DNA from 2 places in the Rhodococcus sp. NPDC047139 genome. Region 2 is predicted to be linked to the other one. Evidence: riboswitches for the same ligand, from Rfam matches in the RefSeq annotation. Region 2 holds a riboswitch; the other holds the start of a gene.

Region 1 (10,500 bases), on a different contig from region 2:
GTCTCGTCCTTCGACGATGCGGAGGCATGTTCCACGGCGCTCGAACGAGCGGCCGAATCCACGCCCTCGTGGCAGGCCGGCGAGGAGGCGGTTCTCCGGCACCACCTGACCCTGCCGGCGGATGCGGTGGACCGGGCCACCGAACTTGCCGGGCAGGACGGCTACGTCGCCGCCGGACCCGCCGGACGCCTCCCGTCGGCTACCGCCGATCACGTCTCCCTGATCCTGCAGCGCGTGCAGATCCTCGACGCGCTGCACTGCGCGCAGGAGAAGTCGCGGATGGCCTCGCTCGCCCAGCGGCTCGGGGGTACGGCGCTGGGATGGGACGCCCTGCAACCGCCGAGTTCCGCTGGCTAAGCTGACCGGTCGGAGGGCACGCCGGTGCCCGGTGAGGAGCGACATGCGGCGAGGGCGGGTGCGATGAACGCGACGCGAAACGCGGACGAGGTGACGCAGAACTGGCCCTCCGTGCTGGGAGTGCTCACGTCCGGGCAGGATCTGTCCGCTTCCGAGGCACGGTGGGCGATGGCGGAGATCTTTTCCGACAACGCCACGCCTGCCCAGATCGCAGCATTCGGTGTCGCACTGAAGATGAAAGGTGAAACTCCCGACGAAGTGCGGGCGCTCGCCGACACGATGCTCGACTACGCCCGTCTGGTGCCGGTCGACGGAGACGTCGTCGACATCGTGGGCACCGGGGGCGACCGGGCGAACACCGTCAACATCTCCACCATGGCTTCGCTCGTCGTGGCCGCTGCGGGTATTCGCGTCGTCAAGCACGGCAACCGTGCCGCCTCGTCGAAAAGCGGAGGCGCCGACGTGCTCGAGGCTCTGGGAGTGCACATCGCTCTCGGACCCGACGAGGTGGCACGTTCGGTTTCCGAGGCGGGAATCGGGTTCTGCTTCGCGCCTGTCTACCACCCGGCCCTGCGCTTCGCGGCCGCCCCGCGCAAACAGATCGGCATCCCGACGGTCTTCAACGTTCTCGGCCCGCTCACGAACCCGGCCCGCCCGAGTGCCGGTCTGATCGGATGTGCCTTCGAACCTCTCGTCGCCACCGTGGCCGGTGTGGTCGCGCAACGCGGCAACTCCGCTCTCGTCGTACGCGGGGACGACGGACTCGACGAACTGACCACCTCGACGACGTCGACGGTCCACATCGTGCGTCACGGTGAAGTGCGGGTCGTGACCCTCGATCCGCGCGACCTCGGTATCGACCGGGTTCCGCTCGAAGCGCTGCGTGGCGGCGACGCCGACGAGAACGCGACGATCGCGCGGGCGGTTCTGGCAGGCGAGAAGGGTCCGGTGCGCGACGCCGTCCTGCTGAACGCGGCCGGGGCGATTGCAGCGTTCCGTGGCGTCGACGGTGTTCTCGAGGACGCACTCGTGGCAGGTCTCGAGACAGCGGCGCAGGCGATCGACAGTGGCGGCGCTGCGGCGGTCCTCGCACGATGGGCGGAGGTCACCACGCGACTCGGTTCCGCGTCCGCAGAATAGATAAGGACACGGGAGACCACTACGGGCCCGCACTGCACAGTGCGGGCCCGTAGTGCGCGGTGCGCAGTACCGTCAGTTCCCGATCGAGAAGCCGGCTTCGACGTCCGCACTCGAGTACGACTGGAACGCGATGTGGGTGACGGTCTTCGTCACGCCTTCGATCTTGTTGATCCCCCGGGTGACGACGTCCGCGATCTTCTCGTGGTCGCGGACCCGGACCACCGCGACAAGATCGACGTCTCCGGCGCAGGAGTACACCGTGTCGACGCCGTCGAGGTCGGCCACCGCCTGTGCGGTCTCAGGGATAAGGTGCGCCTCGGCATCGATCAGGACGATCGCGTTGATCATGGGGTCTCCTTCAACCTTCCTCGGGGATTGCATCAGCCTATGCGGTGGGTCGCGTCCGCGGAGAGGAGCCTGTTGACGGCACGGGCGTCGCGCGCGAGTTCGGCCCACGCGCTCCATCGCCCCGCACCCCGCGCCGGTTCGCACCAGCCGTGGCTCGCACGGACGATACGGACACCCTCGTCGTCCAGCCACCGGGCGACGAGCCCGATCTCCTCCGGGGATGCTCCGCGGAGCGGACCCGGTGACGGGCGCACCGTCTCCGCAGCGGCGACGATCGCCTCCACGACCGGCATCGGACGCACACCGCGTGGCGCAGTCCCGGCGGAGGCGAGCCGGCCGGCGCGGATCACGGCGAAGTCCCACCCGCCTTCGGCTCGTGGGCGCGCGGCGACGAGTTCGTCCACGGCCGCCAGCGCTGCGAGGCGTTGTGTGCGTCGTAGGGCGACCAGCGCAGCCGCGAGCCGGTCGCGCAGGCGGGCGGCGTTCTCGAACAGCTGGTCGCGCACCAGTGCGGCAAGGCGATCGTGCACCGCGTCGACGGCGTCGTGGGCGGTCCCGCGGACGACCGCGCACACGCGCTCGACCTGTGCCGCGTACGCGGAGGCGTCCTGGATGCCGAAGGGTGCCGCCGCACAGCCTCCGACGGCCGTGGGGAGGCAGCGGTCGCCGTGGTGGGCCGTACGGCCGATCTTGCGTGTACACGTCCGCAGCCCGCACATCTCCGCAAGAAGCGCCGCGACGTCGGCGGCGTCGGCGCGCACCGAGAACGGGCCGATCGCGTCGGGGCGGGGAGTGCGGCTCACGGCGAGACGTGGGAACGGCTCGTCGGTGAGGACGATCCACCAGCCGCGCATCGGATATTTCGACCTGCGGTTGTAGGGAGGTGTGTGGGCCGCGATCAGCCGGAGTTCACGCACGCCCGCCTCGAGTCCGTGGGCGCACTCGACGTGGTCGATGCGGGTGGTGAGGGCGACCATCTCACGTAGCCGCGGTCGCGTCTCGGAGCCGGTGAAATAGGTCCGGACGCGTCGGTGCAGATCGACGGCGGTGCCGACGTAGAGCACCTCGTCGGAGGGACCCCGAAACATGTACACGCCGGGTTTGCGGGGAAGGTGCGCTGCGAGTGCGCGTTTGGCACGTTGTTCGGCGGTGACCACCGGGAGGTAGTCGCGTAGCTCGGTGAGGCTGTGTACGCCTTGATTGCCGACTCGCTCGATGAGGGCGTGCAGGACGTCCACCGTGGCACGCGCATCGTCGAGGGCGCGGTGGGTAGGCGTGGTCGAGACGCGGAACAGTTCCGCGAGTGCGGCGAGCTTGACCGACGGTGCCTCGTCCCGTCCGAGTACGCGACGGGCGAGTTTGACGGTGCACAGCACCTGGAAACGTGGCCACGCCAGTTCGCACCGTGCGGCGGCGGCCTTGAGGAATCCGACGTCGAAACCCGCGTTGTGCGCGACGAGCACTGCCCCGGAGGCGAACTCGAGGAAGGCGGGTAGCACCTCCTCTATCTTCGGCGCGGCGTAGACCATCGCGGTGGTGATTCCGGTGAGCTGAACGATGTACGGGGGGATGGGGCGGCCCGGATCGACGAGAGTTGCGAACTCGCCGAGCACCTCACCACCGCGGATCTTCACCGCGCCGATCTCGGTGATGGCGTCCTCGGCTGCTCTTCCACCCGTGGTCTCGAGGTCGACGACGACGAAGGTGGTGTCGCGAAGGGGAGTGTCGAGCTCGTCGAAACCGAGTTGTACGCCGAGGGCGGAGGGTAGCGGCGAGGTCATGCGGCAGAGCCTAGAAAGCTGCACCGACAGCCCTTTCGGCGGCTCCGAACGGTCGGTGGAGAGGAGGATCACACCCCGTTTTTCAGGTCGCGCCGAGGGGTACCGGGGGTGCGAAAACAGACCGATCGGCCTCCGGTGCGCAATCGGGCGAACCGGATCGTTCCGTTCCGAACGGCATCACAGGACGCTACCGCTCTCACCTGGGGACTTCGTGCCGAATACGGGCGAATCGGGCGGCGTCCGCTGCCGTGGCCACCGCGCCGGCGTGCTGATGGGACCGCCCTGTTACCGCGCCGTTATCGGACTGTTGCACAGGCGGGAATCCAGCTGGGCGAATCGGCCCGAACGGGCGAACTGGGCCCTCGACCGGTCGACTTCATCGATGCCGTTTCGTAATCTTTTTGTGACCAAGCGGAGAGTTTTCCGGTCCACTCCCGGGCTGGAGCCGCGCGGTTACCGCCTAATCATTCCTTTCCGACTTCGGGGAGGGTGAGCCGGGGACCCACGTAGTTCTTGGGGTGAATCCCCTCCGCCCGTCGTGGCGAGGGGTAGGGCTGATCTTCCGGCCCGAACCCGTCAGCTAACTCGGTCGGCGGGTGAACGGAAGAAACGGAGAACATCCCCTCGTGGTCTCGAACAACAGCAAGCGCACCGCCCGCCGCGCCCTCGTCGCCGGTGCCATTGCTCTCGGAGCAGTCACCCTCTCGGCCGGCCCGGCGATGGCCGAGCCGATCAACATCCCGGGTGTCGGAACCTTCGACCTTCCTGCCGGTGTGACCGTGCCCCCGGAGGTCGCCCAGCTTCTCCCGCCGGCCCCCGAGAACGTCCCCACGACTCCGGTCGCTTCCTTCGCTGCTCCTTACAGTTCCGTCGGGCAGCGCGCTGCCGACGCCGCGCAGTCGAAGATCGGCGCTCCCTACGTCTACGGTGCCGCCGGACCGAACTCCTTCGACTGCTCCGGCCTCGTCCAGTGGGCCTTCAAGCAGGCCGGGCTCGACGTGCCGCGGACCAGCTACGAGCAGGCGTCCGCCGGTACTCCGGTCGACATCAATGCTCTGGCGCCCGGTGACGTCGTTTCCTTCTACGGTGGCAGCCATACCGGCATCTACATCGGTGGTGGCAACATCGTGCACGCGTCGACCTCGAGCCAGCCGGTCAAGATTGCGCCGCTGAACTCGATGCCCGTCGACGGCGCCCGTCGCTTCTGATCCGACCGCGCATCTGCGGTGAGGGTGGGTCCGGCACATGCCGGACCCACCCTTTCCGCCTTCTTTGAGCACAAACGGCGTCATTGCGCAGGGATACCCGCGAGTAGACACAAACCTATGCGGTTCCGTAACCTGATCGAGACCTTCGGGAAAGGATGCGAGCCCACGTGGTTTCCGACAGGACGAAGCAACTCGTTCGAATGCGGGCCGAGCGACATATCGGCCGACCGGCCGCGGTCGTCGTACTCGTGCTGATGATTCTCGGTTTCACCGTTTCGCCTGTCACGGCGCAACCGCCGGGGGACACTCCCACCGCTCGTCTCGAACATCTCGCCGACCTCTCGCGCCGGAGCGAGCAGGCAACCGAGGCGCTGCACAACGCGGGCGTGGATCTCGAAGCGAAGATCGCAGCCCGGCACGACGCAGAAGCACGCGCCGCCCAAGCCGACGAGGCTCTCCGTGTCGCGCGCGCGGACATCGCCCGCTTCAAGCCGACCGTCGACAAGCTCGCCCTGGCCAATTACCGCGGTGCGCGCACGAACCGGCTCTTCGCGGTCATGGTGAGCGACTCGCCCCAGCAGATGCTCGACCAGATGGTGCTGCTCGACGTCCTCGGCGCGCAGACCTCCCGCGAGGTCGAAGGTTTCCGGGCGGCCACCGCCGCTGCGGCCGAAGCGGCCGTGGCCGCGCAGCACGCCGCCGAGGAGGCACGTGCCGCCTCCGAACGGGCCCAGGTCCTCCGCGACGAACTCCAGCAGCGACAGGCCGAGCTCGAACAGCAGATCGAGGGCGTGCTCGATGCCTTCGAGGCACTGAGCGACGAGGAGAAGGCCGAACTCGCCGGCACCCCCTTCCCGCCGGGCCTCGACGCCGAGAAGATCATGCAGCACCTCGTTCCCGGCAGCAACGGCGCCGCGGTTCGTGCCGCGATGTCCCGCATCGGATCGCCGTACGTCTGGGGGGCGACCGGACCCGGCCAGTTCGACTGTTCGGGACTCATGGTGTGGGCCTACAAGCAGGTCGGTAAGACCCTGCCGCGTTCGAGCCAGGCCCAGGCACAAGGGGGAATTCCGGTCTCCCGCGCAAATCTGCAGCCGGGCGATCTCGTGATCTTCTACGACGACGCCTCCCACGTCGGCATGTACGTGGGCGACGGCAACATGGTGCACGCCTCGACCTTCGGCGTACCCGTGAAGGTCCAGTCGATCGACCGCTTTCCCTTCCACAGCGCTCGGCGGTACTGATCGGGCATTCCGGGACCGCCGCTGCCGAGGTCGCGCCGAGAGGACCCGGCGCGTCGACCTAGACTGACGCGGTGCCCGCGCGTTCGTCTTCCTCCGCCGGTACCCGTCGATGGGAGCGGCTCGGCCTCGCGGGGCTGGTGCTCGCCCTCGCCACGGCAGGGTTTCTGCTGGTCGTCGATCCGGCGGGGACCGGCGGCGTCGATACACAGGTACGCGCCGACCTGCAGATGGTGTTGGACGAGTGGGCCGACGCAGTCCGGACCGGAGACTCGGAGGCCCTCGGGACGCTGATCGACGATTCGTCGCCGGCGCTCCTCGAGGCCGAACGACAGCGGCTTGCCGCGCTCTCCTCGGTTCCCCTCGCCGATTTCGGTTACGAACTCGTACCCGAACCTGCGCTTCCGCTGTCCGGCGAGGCCGTCACTCGGTTCGGTGCCGACGAGGTACGGGCTCACCGGGTGCTCCTCAGGTACGCGGTCGACGGCATCGACGACGTTCCTACCCGCCGGCCGGTGACGATACTGTTCGTCCACCGCCCGCAGGGGTGGCGGATCGCCGACGATGCGCCGGTCCTCGCGGGTGCGGAAAGTGTGACCTGGCGAGGTCCGTGGGACCACGGACCGCTCCACGTCGCCGCGGTGCAGACCGAGGGCGGGCGGTCACTCGTGATCGGGCACCCGGACAACGCAACGTTCGTGGACCGGACGGCACGCGAGTTGCCCTCCGCCGTCGAGTCCGTCGACGAACTGTGGGGCGGCGACTGGCCGCGGCGTGCTCTGATCCTCGTGACCTCGACGCGAGAGGAGTTCACGCACCTCGTGGGCCCGCGACACGACGGCGACGACATCGCGGCAGTTGCAGTCTCCGACGATGTGGACCACGAACGCCGGATCGCCACCGGGCGTCGCATCGTCTTCAATCCGGCAGCAAGCGACCGGCTCGACGACACGACCCTGGCCGTGGTGCTCGCGCACGAGATGGTGCACGTCGCCGCGCGCGCCGACACCGTCGACGGTTCTCCCATGTGGATGCTCGAGGGTTTCGCAGACTACGTCGGTCATCGCACCGCCGCAGGCGATCCCGAGACCAGGGGAAGGACGGACGTGTGGCGGGTCGCGCCGACGCTGTCCGGGCAGGTCGCCTCGGCGGGAGCGCCGGACTCGCTACCGGCGGACGACGACTTCACCGGTGAGCGGTCTGCGCTCGCCTACGAGACGGCCTGGTCGATCGCCGCGTTCACTGCGGACGAGTTCGGGCACGACCGGCTCGTCGCGCTCTACCGTGCACTCGCCACGGGTCCCGTCCCGAGCGCCCGGCTCGACGCGGTGCTCACCGAGTTCCTCGGCGTCGATACCGCCGGTTTCGTGGACCGATGGGGAAGATGGCTGGACGAGCGCGTCCGCGACACCCGTTGACCGACCGCGGTCTCGCAGCTTCTACGGTGGACGCATGGCGCGGACCCTCCTGGTGACCAACGACTTTCCTCCCCGTCCCGGGGGCATCCAGTCCTATCTGCAAGCATTCGCGAATCAGCTGCCCGCCGACGACCTGCTCGTCTACGCGCCGCGCTGGCGTGGCGACAGCCACGTGAAGTTCGACGCACGGGCACCCTACGAGGTCGTTCGCCATCCCACGACGTTGATGCTTCCGACCCCGGACGTGGCGCGACGAGCTGCCCGGCTGCTCGTCGAACACGACTGCGACACCGTCTGGTTCGGGGCCGCCGCCCCCTTGGCGCTGCTGGCGCCGGTGATGCGCCGCGCCGGAGCACAGCGCATCGTGGCCAGCACGCACGGCCACGAGGTCGGGTGGTCGATGCTGCCCGGCGGACGGCAGGCATTGAGGCAGATCGGCGACCACACCGACACCGTCACCTACGTCAGTCGCTACACCCGCGGTCGGTTCGCCTCCGCGTTCGGCCCCGAGGCCGGCCTCGAACACCTGCCGTCCGGCGTCGACCCCGAGGTCTTCCGCCCGGATGCCGGAGCGCGTGCCGAATTACGTGCGCGCTACGGGCTCGGCGACCGCCCCACCGTGTTGTGCCTGTCGCGCCTCGTGCCGCGCAAGGGTCAGGACGTGCTCATCCGCGCGCTGCCGGAGATCCGGCAGCGCATCGACGGGGCCGTACTCGTCGTGGTCGGCGGCGGACCTTACGAGGCGCGACTGCGGGAGCTGGCGCGCCGGACCGGCGTGGAGCAGCACGTCGTGTTCACCGGTACGGTGCCGGCTGCCGAACTCGCCGCGCACCACACCATCGCCGACGTGTTCGCGATGCCGTGCCGCACCCGTGGCGGCGGTCTCGACGTCGAGGGACTCGGCATCGTCTACCTCGAAGCGTCCGCCACCGGCGTGCCGGTGGTGGCCGGACGCTCGGGGGGTGCCCCGGAAACGGTGCAGGACGGCCGGACGGGGTTCGTCGTCGACGGCAGGTCGGTGACAGCTGTTGCCACCGCGGTGTCCGGTGTCCTGGCCGATCCGGATCGTGCCGCCGCGATGGGCGCCGCAGGCCGGGAATGGGTTTCCGACGCCTGGCGGTGGGACGTTCTGGGTGCGAGATTGCGTGGCTATCTCGACGCCGCAACGCCGCCGACGGGGAGCATGGCGCCGTCGGCGGGGTGACCGGACAGCGCCGGCAGACGATATGTGAAGCTGTCCTGCGTGAGCAGCATCCAGGTGGCCGATCAGACCTTCGTAGCCGCGCCCCCCGAGCGCATCGCCGACGAGATCGCGGCGCCCGACAGGTGGCGTGCATGGTGGCCGGATCTCGCACTGACCGTGCGTGAGGACCGTGCAGAGAAGGGCATCCGGTGGACGGTGTCCGGCCCGCTCGAGGGAACGATGGAAGTGTGGATCGAGCCGGTCCTGGACGGCGGGGTGATCCACTACTTCCTGCACTGCGAACCGGTGGGTGTCGCGCCCGAGCGGGTCGCCGGTCTCGACCTCGCCGGAATGAACCGGACGCGGCGTGTCCAGGGAAAAGCGATGACCTTCGAGGTCAAGCAGCGTCTCGAGGCCGGTCGTCCGGCCGGTGAGCCACCACGTCCCTGACAGCCGACTCCCGATACCGTTGTTCCTGCGGTGTGTGATAGACCGTCGGAACGGGACGCACCGGGTGCACGCGAGGGACCGAGAAAGGGAGCCTTCACCACATGGCCGAGAAGACGAAGAGGTCGATCACCATCGACGCGCCGGCCGAGCGTGTCATGGCGGTCATCGCAGATTTCGATGCCTACCCCACGTGGGTGTCGGCGGCGAAGACCGTGGAGGTCGTGGAACTCCGCTCCGATGGACGGGCCGAGCGTGTGCGCTTCGTCCTCGACGCGGGCATCGTCAAGGACACCTACGTCCTGCGGTACAAGTGGGCACCCGACAACCGCGCGGTGAGCTGGGAACTCGAGAGCGGCGAGATCCAGAAGGCCCAGTCCGGCTCGTACATGCTGACCGAGACTCCGGACGGCGGCACGGTCGTCGACTACCAGCTGACGGTCGATCTCACGATCCCGATGATCGGACTGTTCAAGCGCAAGGCGGAGAAGGTCATCACCGACACCGCCCTCAAGGAACTCAAGAAGCAGGTCGAGGGCTGAACGGCAGCAACGACCCGGCCGCCGTGCGATGGTTCCTCGGCAAGGGCGGTGCCGGGAAGACCACGCTGGCTGCGGCCGATGCGCTCAGGACCGCCCGCGCCGGAGAATCCGTGCTCGTCGTATCCATCGACCAGGCACATTCCCTCGGCGACGTTCTCGACCTGCCCCCGGCCCGGAACCGGGCCACGGCCGGTGAGTCCGGTATCGGAACCGTCGAGGAGAACCTCGACATGGTGGAGATCGACTCGCTGCAGTTGCTGCGTTCGCGTTATGCCGTACTCGCATCGATGGCGGCGCTTGCCGGGGCACACGACCACGCCGACAGGTTCGACCTGCCGGAGCCCGACGAACTCACCGGACTGCCGGGAGTCCAGGAACTCCTGGTGCTCTCGGAGGTAGCGCGGCTCGCGGGCACCGGCCGGTGGACCCGCATCATCGTCGATGCCCCGGCTTCGGCCGACGCGTTGCGCACCCTCACCGCGCCCCGCACGGTGGCGGACTATCTCGCACGGATCTGGCCGCAGCACAGCCGGGTCGCAGCAGCGACGGGGCCGGATCCCCGGACACACGTGCTCGTCGCCCTGTTCGACCGGTTGCAGTCCGGCATCGTCGAGGTGCGCGACCTGCTCGACGACCGCCGTCGCAGCGCGGCTGTGCTCGTGGCGACCCCGGACCGCGCCGGTCGCGCCGAGCTCCGCAGAGTGCGGTCGTGGCTCGCCCTCGCGGGCATCGGTGTCGAAGCGGTCGTGATCAACGGGGTCGTCCCTGCGGTGAGTGGCACGGGTGCGGCAGCCCGGCTGCTCGCGGACCAGCGCGCCGCGCAGCAGGCGATCGT
Region 2 (10,500 bases):
CCTTGCCGATGCGATGCATCTCGCGGACGCCGAGACCACCGGCCTTGAGGACGGGGGCGGGTTGCGCGCCGAGCGTGTCGAGAACGTCTTCGCAGTGCCGCAGCAGTTCGAGCGCGGCTCCGGCTGCGGTCGCGTTGACGTCGGCCGTCGACCGGGTCGCTTTCGGTGCGCGCGGAGCCGTGAGCGCTGCGGGGTCGAAGGGGGCATCGTCACGCAGCGCCTGCCCCACCCGGTGCGGCAGTTCGACGGTCTCGTCGTCGAGGCGGATCAGCAATCCGGCGGAGAGCAGCTTCTGTACGGGCCGCTCGGCGGGGGTCCCGGGCGCGGCGTCACGCGTACGACCGACGGGGGAGGTGCGGGACAGGGTGTCGAGGATACTGCGCTGCTCGGGCGGAAGAGTCGCGAGTATGTCGTCGAGTTCGTGCCGGGCGGGCACGGTGATGTCGCTACCGCGTCCGACCCGCCAGGGGACGGCGTCCACAGCGGCGGCGACGAGGCGCAACTCGTCGATGGGCCCCCACACGAGCAGCAGTGAACGCAGCGTGGACAGGATGCGGTCGAGATTCCTCGCGCTGATCCGGCCCGACACCTCGCCGAGCACGGTGGCACGGGAAACGGGGGACTCGACGGCACCGAGGCGCGCCAGCACCTCGATGATCCCGAACGCAGCCGTGTCGAGTTCGTCGGCTGCACGGAACACCGAGGCGCGTTGCTGTGCCCTGCCGGCGAGCACACTCATACTCGCAGGTGGCGGCACAACGAGGTCGGGTCGGGCACGCAGTGCAGCGGCGAGCTCCGTGTCACGACGACCTGCCAGCCAACTGGCGAGGGAGTCCGAGGTGGTGTCGGGAATGGGCGTGGTCGGTGACATCCTCCCCAGATTAGAGACCTGCGGTAGCAAGCCCCGAACTCACCTGCCAAAATGAGCGCATGGCTACCTCTTCGAAAAAGCACTACGTGGATCACGGATGGCCCGAGCTGGCCGACGGTGAGCATGCTGTCACCGAGCTGTCGTCCACGCGATCCGGTCCGCTCTCGCCCTACGGTGAGGACACCGTGTTCCCGTTGCCGGTCGCGGACCTGCCTTACACGCACCCGAAGACGGTGATCAACCGCTAGTCGAAGACCAGCGAGTCAGCAGTACCCGCGACGCCCGGTCCCTCGGTGAAGGGACCGGGCGTCGCGCGTACGTGTGATGAGCTCGTTCGGTCGGCAACATGCACGAGGGCCTCGCACCGGATTCGGTGCGAGGCCCTCGTGTGATGTCGGGTCTTACTGCGTGTCGGGTCTTACTGCGGCAGCACGGCGCGCACGGCGTCGAGGATGCTCGGGTCGAGTTCGACGCCTGCGTCCTGGAGCGCAGTGACACCCTGCTCGAAGCCGGCCAGGATGCTCTGGGCCTCGGCGGGGAGCTCGGGAACCTCGGGGAGCTGAGGAACCGGGTTGCTGGTGAGCGGGGCCGGCGTCTCGGCAGGAGCGCTGGGAGTCGCGTCGACGGAGCGCTGGGTGGGTGCACTCGACAGTCCGAGGCTCGACGAGCACGAAGGCCAGGCACCCCAGCCCTGGCCGGCGAGGACGCGCTCGGCGACGGCGATCTGCTGCTCGCGGCTGGCCTGGTTGGCGGTGGCAGCGTATTCCTGACCGCCGTAGGCGTTCCAGGTGCTCGGCGAGAACTGCAGTCCGCCCTGGTAGCCGTTGCCGGTGTTGATCGCCCAGTTACCGCCGGACTCGCACTGTGCAAGGCGGTCCCAGTCGGAGTCGGGGGCGGCAGCGGCAGTGCCGCTGAACGCGACACCCGTGACGCCGAGGACTGCGCCGGTCAGCGCGAACTTCGCGACTGTGCGACCGGTATTGGTGGGCTTGCGATGGCGTCCGCTCATGTCGGTTCCGTGTTCCTCTCCGTACGCACCTACGAGGTCAGCTGTCGGGTTCGGGCTGAAGAGGTCGCCCGGTCGCGTTACTCCGTGGGAGTGCTACGACTTCACCCCTAGGGCCGTCGCGGTTGCGTCGGCCCGGGCCTCCTGGACACCGTCCGGTTGTGGACCGAGCGGTTCCTGGGAGACCGGTGGGTCCCCCGTTTCCTGTCCCCTGGATCGTTCGTCGGGACTTCCGGAACCGCGGGACAGGAATTTGGCGCGGCGGTTCAGGACCGGTCGAGCCAGGCGGTTCGACCGGAGATGACGGTAACGGGTCAGGGGGCGAAGTGTCACCAATTGATAACGCACCGATGCCCCGGGCCGCGCGTGACATTCGGCCCGACCTCGGTGGGGAATTCGCAGGTAGTCGGGTTCGGCGGGTCGAAAACCGGTTTCGAGACTCCGCCGTTACCCGACCGTTATGTGATCAAGATCACATGTAACTCGGGCGGGCATCCACGGAGACGATGTCCTTTCCGAGGGGCATGAGCGAGATGGGGATCATCTTCAGGTTCGCGATCGCGAGTGGGATACCGATGATCGTCAGGGCCATCGCGACCGCAGTGGTGATGTGACCGATGGCCAGCCAGATACCGGCGATCAGAATCCAGATCACATTACCGATCAACGACGCGGTACCGGCCGTCGGCTTGTCGACCGTCGTCTTCCCGAACGGCCACAACGCGTAGACACCGATCCGGAACGACGCGATCCCGAAGGGGATGGTGATGATGAGGATGCAGCAGATCACGCCGGCCAGGAAGTAGCCGAGCGCGAGCCACAAACCACCGAAGACCAGCCAGATGATGTTGAGCAGAATCCTCATGTCCTGTCTCCGTTCCGTGCGCGCCGGCCCGAGCGCAATGCGAATGCGATGGCGAGTGCGAAGCCCAGTGGCCACGCGAGCGTCAGCAGATACAGCACGAGTCCGGGCTTGCCGTCGGTGACCACCGGCGTCAGGAAGATGGCGAGCACGGCCACCACGCCGACGACGAAGCACACGACGGCGGCCTTCAACAGGCCGTTACGCGGGGCTGCAGACGAATCCGAAGATGAAGTACCCACGTGACCACGGTAGTCGTCCGGGAGTCGGACCGTGACGTCCGGGACGGGAGACGATGGGAGGGATCGCCCGCCCCCTGCGGGTACACTGTGATGTGTTCACGCGTCCCGCTCGGCCGAGTCGGGGCGCGTTGTTTTGCATAGTAAACGGGTTGCCCCGCGGGGCACGGTTGTCGAGGAGCAGGTGAGCGCGGTGCCGACCGGCAAGGTGAAGTGGTACGACGTCGAAAAGGGCTTCGGCTTCCTGTCCCAGGACGAAGGGGAGGACGTCTACGTCCGAGCCTCGGCGCTTCCCGAGGGAGTCGAAGCGCTCAAGCCGGGCCAGCGCGTCGAGTTCGGCATGGCGGTGGGGCGCAGGGGCCCTCAGGCACTGAAGGTCGAGCTCCTGGAGCAGCCCACGCTGCGGCAGGGTGGACGGCGTGAGGCTCCTGCCCAGCAGAAGCGTCGCGCTCCGGACGAGCTGCACGGCATGGTCGAGGACATGATCAAGCTGCTCGAAGCAGCGGTGCAGCCGGATCTGCGGCGCGGTCGTTATCCCGACCGCAAGACGGGTCAGCGCATCTCGGAGGTCATGCGGGCGATCGCGCGCGAGCTCGACCACTAGGAACGGACCCCACGAACTACTACAGGCCGCCCTCGCTCGTAGCGAGGGCGGCCTGTCTCGTGATCGGGGAGTGCCGGGTCAGAAGGTCCGGACGGCCCACACCGCGTGCGCGATCGGTTCACCGGCCTCGTCCACCACCGCGGACGGCAGCTGGATCTCCACCCCGAGCAGCTGCAGATCCGGAGCGCTCGGGACGGTGAGCGCTCGTCGCGCACCCGCCTCGAACATCTGCCCGTCCACATACGTCTGCCCGGTTCGCGTGTCGCCGTAGACGGTGATGATGCGCCACGGGGCGCCGGAGATCTCCTGCGGAAGCGACAACTGCAGCGGATAACCCGCCGGTACGTCGAGTTCGCCGATCTGGTTCTCCATGCAGTCTTCGAGGTAGAGATTGCAGTACTGTGCAGGGCCGATGGTCGCGGCCTCGCCGCGCGCGTAGGCGGTGATGGTCGGCAGCGTGGGCTCGGCCGAATCGACCAGCCTCCACACGGTGGCGGCGATTCCCCCCACCACTACCACCACGGCCGCCAGCAGTAGTGCGAGAGTCTTCTTCGTCCGTGCCTGCAACTCAACCATTCCAATCTTCGGTCGGGGATCCGCCGGAACGCTTCCGCTCGGCAGCCGTATCTGTGGAGACCCGTTCGGGTCTCCGGCCGCCGAAGCCCGGCAGCAATGTCCCCCCACGGTATGTCAGCACCGTCTGTGCGAACCCGAGGATCAACACGACGGAGACCACCGCGAACCCGAGCCACAGTTCGGTGGGCAGCAGGACACCCATCGCTCCGCCGAACACCCAGCTGAGCTGCAGGACGGTTTCGGAGCGCCCGAAGCCGGAAGCGATCGATTCCTCGGGAAGATCCTGTTGCAGCGACGCGTCGAGCGAGACCTTGGCCAACGCACTGGCACACGCTGCGACGAGCGCCGCCAGTGCGGCCGCCAGGACGTTTCCGGTCGCGGCGACCACAGCGGCCACGATCACGACCGCGGCAGTGCACCGCACGACGATCAGGGCAGGTCGTCCGAGTGCGAGCCGCGCCCCCGTCGCGTTGCCCGCGAAGTTGCCGATCGCGGCGGCGGCACCGACTCCACCGAGCATCGCGGCCTGCATGAGCGGATCCTGGCCCGTGGTGTTCTTCGCGACGAACGCCATGAACAGAGTCAGGAAGCCGGTGAGGATCCGGATCGTGCCGTTACCCCACAAGCCCGTCACGACCGCGCGCCCCAACGGTTGCTTCCGCTTCCCGGACTTGGTGATGATGACTTCGGTCACGGTGTCGGAACCCAGCACTTCCGTCCGTGCATCGGAGCGGTGGTAGGACAGCGTCGCCGGTACCTCGCCCTCGGTGACCTCGACCCAGGCCGGGATACGCATGCTCAGGTAGGCACCGAAGGCGGTGATTCCTGCGCACAGCCACAGGGCGCCCACCGAACCGAACGCCCACGCTGCCGCCGCCGCGACCGCCCCGGCCCCGAGGGTGCCGCCGACCAGGCCGAAGACCGTCAGGCGGGAGTTCACCCGCACGAGGTCGATCTCCGGTGGCAGCACGCGTGGGGTGACCGCGGATTTGAGAACCGCGAACGACTTGCTCAGCACCATCACTCCGAGGGCCGCCGGATACAGCAGCCAGCTGTCGAAGTTGAACACGAGCACCACCGCGAGCACCGTGCGCAGCGCAAACGATGTCGCCAGTGCGACACGACGACCGTGCTGCAAACGATCGAGCAGCGGGCCGATGAGCGGAGCGATGATCGCGAACGGCGCGATCGTGATGAGTAGATACAGCGCGACCTTCGTCCTGTCCTCCCCGGTTGCCGCGGAGAAGAACAGGGTGTTCGCCAGGGCGACGGCGATGGCTGCGTCCGACGCGAAGTTCGTCATCGTCGCGTAGGTGAGCGCAGTCAGGCCCGATTTGTCGGCGCCGTCGGCCGTGGCCGCTCGGCGGAACGTCGCGATGCCCTTCGAGGTGAGTTCGCGGCTGCGCAGGGCCGCGACACGCGTCACGGTCAGCTTGCGCGGCATGCGGGGAGCGCGCGGGGTGTCGGAGTCCGGCGAGCTGTCCGCGCGGCGGGCACCGGACGCACTCGCCGGTCGGCGCGGCTCGTCGACCGGATGCAGTGGTGGCAGCGGCGTACGACGTCCGGAGACACGGCGGGGAGGTGGATAGTTGCTGAACCCCGGATGCTGCGACCCCGGGGCACGGCGGTCCACCCCTTCAGGGGTGCGGCGCTCGTCCGGTTCCGTCACGTCTTCGATTCTTCCCCACGCGATAGCGGTTCGAGCACCAGGGCGGCTCGAGACCCGGGCGATCCGGGTCGCGATCGGAATGCCACCGGGATCACGGCACGAAACGCACTTCGAACAGCGTCGGCCAGTACTTGCCCGTCACGAGGAACCGGTCGGTTCCCGGAATGTGCGCGATGCCGTTGAGAACGTCCACATCGGCTCCCTCTGGCAACAGGTCACGGAGAGGGGCCGCGTCGATCCGCGCCTCGACCCGGCCGGTGGACGGATCGATTCGCACGATCTCGTCCGTCTGCCACACATTCGCGTACACACTGCCGTCCGCGGTGCATTCGAGTTCGTTCAGCTTCGCCACGGCACGGCCCTCCCGGTGCACGGTGATGCGGCCGAGTTCGTCGAAGGTGGCGGCGTCGCGGAAGATCAGATCGGCAGTGCCGTCGCTCATCACCAGACGTTCGGGTTGCGCGCACAATCCCCAGCCTTCGCCGTCGTAGTCGACACGGCGGCGCTCCGACAGAGTGTGGCGGTCGCGGACCACGGCAGTGCCGTCCTTCCAGGTCAACTGCCACACCTCGTCGCCGACCACGGTGATGCCCTCCCCGAAGAGGTCGTCGCCGAGCGGGACGCGGGTACGTTCGGCCGCGGCGAGCGCGATGCCCCCGTCCGAAATGTCGACCGGGCGGGCCGCGACCCACGACCGGCCCGTGCGGCCGGTGCCCTCGAGCAGTTCGCCCTCGTCGATCTCGAGGCCTTGGGTGAACGCTTCGGGATCGTGAGGATGCGTGGCGACGACCTCCACACGGAGCTCGGCGGCCGGAGGGCCGGGCTCGGCGACGAGTTCGCTGCCGCATCCGGCGATCGTGGCGCACACCGTCGCAGTGACGGCGACTGCAGTTGCGAAACGATGGCGGGACACGTGCCCATCCTGCATCCCGCGCGCGGGCGGTGCGCGCGCGACCTTCTGTGACCCGCGGGCACTCGGGCCGACAGGTCAGGCAGAATGGGGGCCGTGAGTGTTGCGTCTGCTTCCCGAGGAACGAACCCCGTGGTCGATCCGGCGGTGCGATCCGTGCTCGCCGACGCCGCTGACCTCGCCCGAGCAGCGCTCGACGAACTCGGAGACGGTGGAGTCGGCGCCTACCTCGGTGTGACGAGTGAGGACGAGTGCTCGGCGACCCACCGTTTCGCGGCCGAGCTCCCTGGCTACCGAGGGTGGCAGTGGGCCGTCGTAGTGGCCGCTGCACCGGAATCCGATCGGGTGACCGTGAGCGAACTCGTGCTCCTCCCCGGCCCGGACGCGCTCGTCGCACCCGACTGGGTGCCGTGGAGCGAGCGGATCCGTCCGGGCGATCTCGGGCCCGGCGACCTGCTGGCGCCCGCTGTCGACGACATTCGGCTGGTACCCGGGTACATGGAGACCGGCGACCCCGAGGTCGACGAGACCGCACTCGAGATCGGCCTGGGCCGTAAGCAGGTCATGAGCCTCGAGGGTCGTCTCGACGCCGCCCAGCGGTGGTTCGACAGCGAATACGGCCCGGACTCGGAGATGGCGAAGGCCGCGCCCTCGTCCTGTCACCTGTGCGGCTTCTATCTCCCCCTCGCCGGATCCTTGCGAGCGGCCTTCGGAGTCTGCGGAAACGAGTTCGCGGCCGACGGGCACGTCGTGCACGCCGAATACGGGTGTGGTGCGCATTCCGACACCAGCCTGCCCACCGGCGCCGGGTCACCGCTGTACGAGGCATTCGACGATGCGGCAGTGGAGGTCGTCGAGCTCGGTCCGGCCACCTCGACGCCCGCCGATTCCACGGACGAGGCCGGTGTCGAGCCCTCCTCGCCCGAGCCGGAACAGACCGACTGACGTGCCCCCGCCGGACCTCGCGGATCCGTTCGGAACCGCGGAGTTGCGCGAGGGGATCGTCGCCGCATGGTCGTCGTCGCCCACTCGGCTCCGCGAGGACGCCACCACCGAGGCGGATCACGTCCGTGCCGGTTACCGCGACCGTGTCCTGACCGAACTCGCCCAGAACGCCGCCGACGCCGCCGCGCGGGCCGGCATACCGGGTGAGCTGCGGGTGTGGTGCGCGGACGGTCGACTCCACTTCGCGAACAACGGTGAACCGCTCGATGTGAGCGGGGTCCACGCGCTGACCGCACTGCGTTCGTCGAACAAGACCGGTTCCGATTCCGTAGTGGGACGGTTCGGTGTCGGGTTCACCGCGGTCCTGTCGGTCTCGGACGACATCGAGGTGCGTTCGCGCACCGGTTCCGTCCACTTCTCCGCCGAGCGGACCCGCTCGGTGCTCGCCGAGCGGAACCTGCCCGCGCCCGCAGCCGGGATTCCGGTGCTGCGCCTGGTGTGGCCGACGACGGCAGTCCCGGCGCCCGGTAGCGACACCGAGATCGTGCTGAGCCTGCATGCAGGGGTGGATCCGGCCGTGTTGCTCGATGCTTTCCGCGCCGAGGCACACGACATCCTGCTCGAGCTTCCGGGCCTGCACACCCTCGTCATCGGTGACGACGAGTTCGCCCGTCGCCGGCGTGAACTCGACACCGGCTTGTCCGAGGTGCGGATCGGGGAGCGCACCTGGTGGGAATTCACCGGACCGTCGGCGCGGTGGCTCGTACCCGTCGTGGGCGGCCGGGTCGAGACGGTGCGCAACGACGTTCTGCGTGCACCCACGCGATCCGACGAGGAACTGTCCCTGCCCGCTCTCGTCGTGGCCGACCTCCCCATGCAACCCGACCGGCGGCGGGTGTTGCCCGGCGCCCGTGTCGAGGACGTCGCCCGTGGTTACGCGCTGTTCGTCGCGGCCCTGCCCCCCGAACAGCGAGTCGACCTCGTGCCCGTCCCGGGCTTCGCGCGCAGTGAGGTCGACGGTCGTATCCGTGAGGCGATCCTCGACGAACTGAGGGGCGCGCGGTGGCTGCCGGCAGCAGACGGGGATACCGATCTGGCACCCGACCGGGCAGTCGCGCTCCCCGGCCTGACCGATGAACTTGCGGACGTCCTCGGTGAGGTCGTTCCAGGGCTCGTGATTCCCGAACTGTGCGGCCCGCGGTATGCGTCCGCGCTCTCGGCCGTCGGCGTCCATCGCCTCGGTCTCGCGCGACTCGCCGAGATGCTCTCCGGGCACGAACGCGACCCGAAATGGTGGCACAGGCTCTACGAGGCGCTGTCCCCGCTCGTCGTCGATGCGGTGGCGGCCGAGGAACTCGCCTCCCTGCCGGTGCCGTTGTCGGACGGTCGCACGGTGACGGGTCCGCGCACCACCGTGCTCGCGACGCGGCTGCAGGATCTCGGCCCGGTGTCGATGCCGTGGATGCGCCTCGTCCATCCCGACGCCGCACATCCTCTGCTTGCGCGGCTGGGAGCCGGCACCGTCACCGTCGAGGATCTGCTCGCGGATCCGGCACTCGTCGCCGCTGTCGAGGACGCCGAGCCCGATGCAGATTCCGACCCCGATCTTCCGGCAGGGACGCTGGCCGATGTCGTTCTGCGGCTGGTGCCGTCGGTGCCTGCGACAGCAGTTCCACGCGAACTCGGGGCACTGCTGCTGCCCGACACCCACGGCGACCTCGTGCCCGCGGACGAACTCCTGCTTCCCGGGGCTCCGCTCGCCGAAGTGCTGGTCGAGGACGCGCCCTTCGGTACCGTCGCGCAATCCGTCGTGGACCGCTACGGTCCGGACGCGTTGCGGGCGATCGGCGTGGGCTGGGGTTTCACGATCCTCCGCGCGGAACTGCCCACCGGTCCCGACCACGACCTGCCAGGCGAACACGCCTGGTGGGAACGGCTCGACGACGATCCCACCTCGCTCGTCGCAGTACGCGACCTCGATCTCGTCGACGATCGTCGCTGGTCACGGGCACTGACCTTGCTGGCGGCCGAACCCGCGACCGTCGAGGCCATGGCAGACCCCGCCGGATACACGGCGTGGTATCTGCGCACCCGTGCCTCGCTCGACGGCCGGCCGCTGGGGCACTACCGATTCGCCGACGACACGCTGTTCGACGGTCTCCTCGATCCCTGTACCCATCCCGACGCCGCCGTCTTCCGCAGTGCCCTTGCCGGCACCGTGGTCGACGACCTCGACCTGGCGCAGACGCTGCTCGATCGTCTCGCGGATCCGAGCCGGTCGCCGCGACCGGCTGCGATCGTCGCCGCTCACGACGCGCTCGCCGCGGCCTTCTCTTCGGGCGGTCTCGATCCCGAGTCGGTCACCCTGCCCGACGGCGTGCGCAGCCTCGCCGGCACCGTCGTCGATGCCGCGGACGCGCTCGTGCCCGACCTTCCCTGGTTCACGGGGATCATCCCGCACGACCGACTCGTCACCGGGGGGCCGGGCACCGCCCACGCTCTCGCGGATGTGCTCGACATTGCAGTCGCCTCGGCGGTGGTCGAGGCAGAACCCACCCGGCAGGGACGGAGCTCGACCTGGGAGCGCGAACCCGCCGCGGTCCTGGCCGGGATCGTCGCCGGAGTTCCGATCCCGCGCGGCACGCTCGTACTGCACGACCGTCTCGCCGTGCGCTGCTCCGGAGCACTGACCGGTGAGGTCGAGGTCGAATGGTGGGTCGATGCGGCCGGTGCTGTCCACAGCACGCCGAACGGATTGTCCGCCGCACTCACCGCTCTTTCCGCGGTGAGCACGGGAAGTGAGCCGTGACGCTCGACG

The links. Region 2 has a riboswitch for cyclic di-AMP ahead of ABZ789_RS02610 (resuscitation-promoting factor Rpf1 domain-containing protein). Riboswitches for the same ligand answer to the same signal wherever they lie in the genome.
Region 1: it holds a riboswitch for cyclic di-AMP, as region 2 does, so the genes downstream of both, ABZ789_RS13190 (NlpC/P60 family protein) here and ABZ789_RS02610 (resuscitation-promoting factor Rpf1 domain-containing protein) in region 2, are expected to answer to the same signal.

The regions. Positions count from the first base shown of each region.
Region 1 is NZ_JBEYUH010000008.1:196,279-206,778, reverse strand. Features, by position in the region: gene ABZ789_RS13210 (hypothetical protein) at 1-357, shown strand, start outside; gene trpD (anthranilate phosphoribosyltransferase) at 421-1,497, shown strand; gene ABZ789_RS13200 (Lrp/AsnC ligand binding domain-containing protein) at 1,570-1,845, opposite strand; gene ABZ789_RS13195 (DEDD exonuclease domain-containing protein) at 1,878-3,626, opposite strand; cyclic di-AMP (ydaO/yuaA leader) riboswitch at 4,074-4,237, shown strand; gene ABZ789_RS13190 (NlpC/P60 family protein) at 4,253-4,834, shown strand; gene ABZ789_RS13185 (C40 family peptidase) at 5,035-6,078, shown strand; gene ABZ789_RS13180 (hypothetical protein) at 6,150-7,493, shown strand; gene ABZ789_RS13175 (glycosyltransferase family 4 protein) at 7,528-8,697, shown strand; gene ABZ789_RS13170 (polyketide cyclase / dehydrase and lipid transport) at 8,737-9,126, shown strand; gene ABZ789_RS13165 (SRPBCC family protein) at 9,228-9,665, shown strand; gene ABZ789_RS13160 (ArsA-related P-loop ATPase) at 9,689-10,500, shown strand, end outside.
Region 2 is NZ_JBEYUH010000002.1:92,594-103,093, reverse strand. Features, by position in the region: gene ABZ789_RS02620 (helicase-associated domain-containing protein) at 1-871, opposite strand, end outside; gene ABZ789_RS02615 (hypothetical protein) at 931-1,119, shown strand; gene ABZ789_RS02610 (resuscitation-promoting factor Rpf1 domain-containing protein) at 1,290-1,880, opposite strand; cyclic di-AMP (ydaO/yuaA leader) riboswitch at 1,891-2,116, opposite strand; gene ABZ789_RS02605 (YccF domain-containing protein) at 2,350-2,742, opposite strand; gene ABZ789_RS02600 (hypothetical protein) at 2,739-2,981, opposite strand; gene ABZ789_RS02595 (cold-shock protein) at 3,172-3,582, shown strand; gene ABZ789_RS02590 (DUF2771 domain-containing protein) at 3,661-4,158, opposite strand; gene ABZ789_RS02585 (MFS transporter) at 4,151-5,827, opposite strand; gene ABZ789_RS02580 (glutaminyl-peptide cyclotransferase) at 5,919-6,740, opposite strand; gene ABZ789_RS02575 (DUF3027 domain-containing protein) at 6,870-7,682, shown strand; gene ABZ789_RS02570 (ATP-binding protein) at 7,684-10,491, shown strand; gene ABZ789_RS02565 (phosphatase PAP2 family protein) at 10,488-10,500, shown strand, end outside.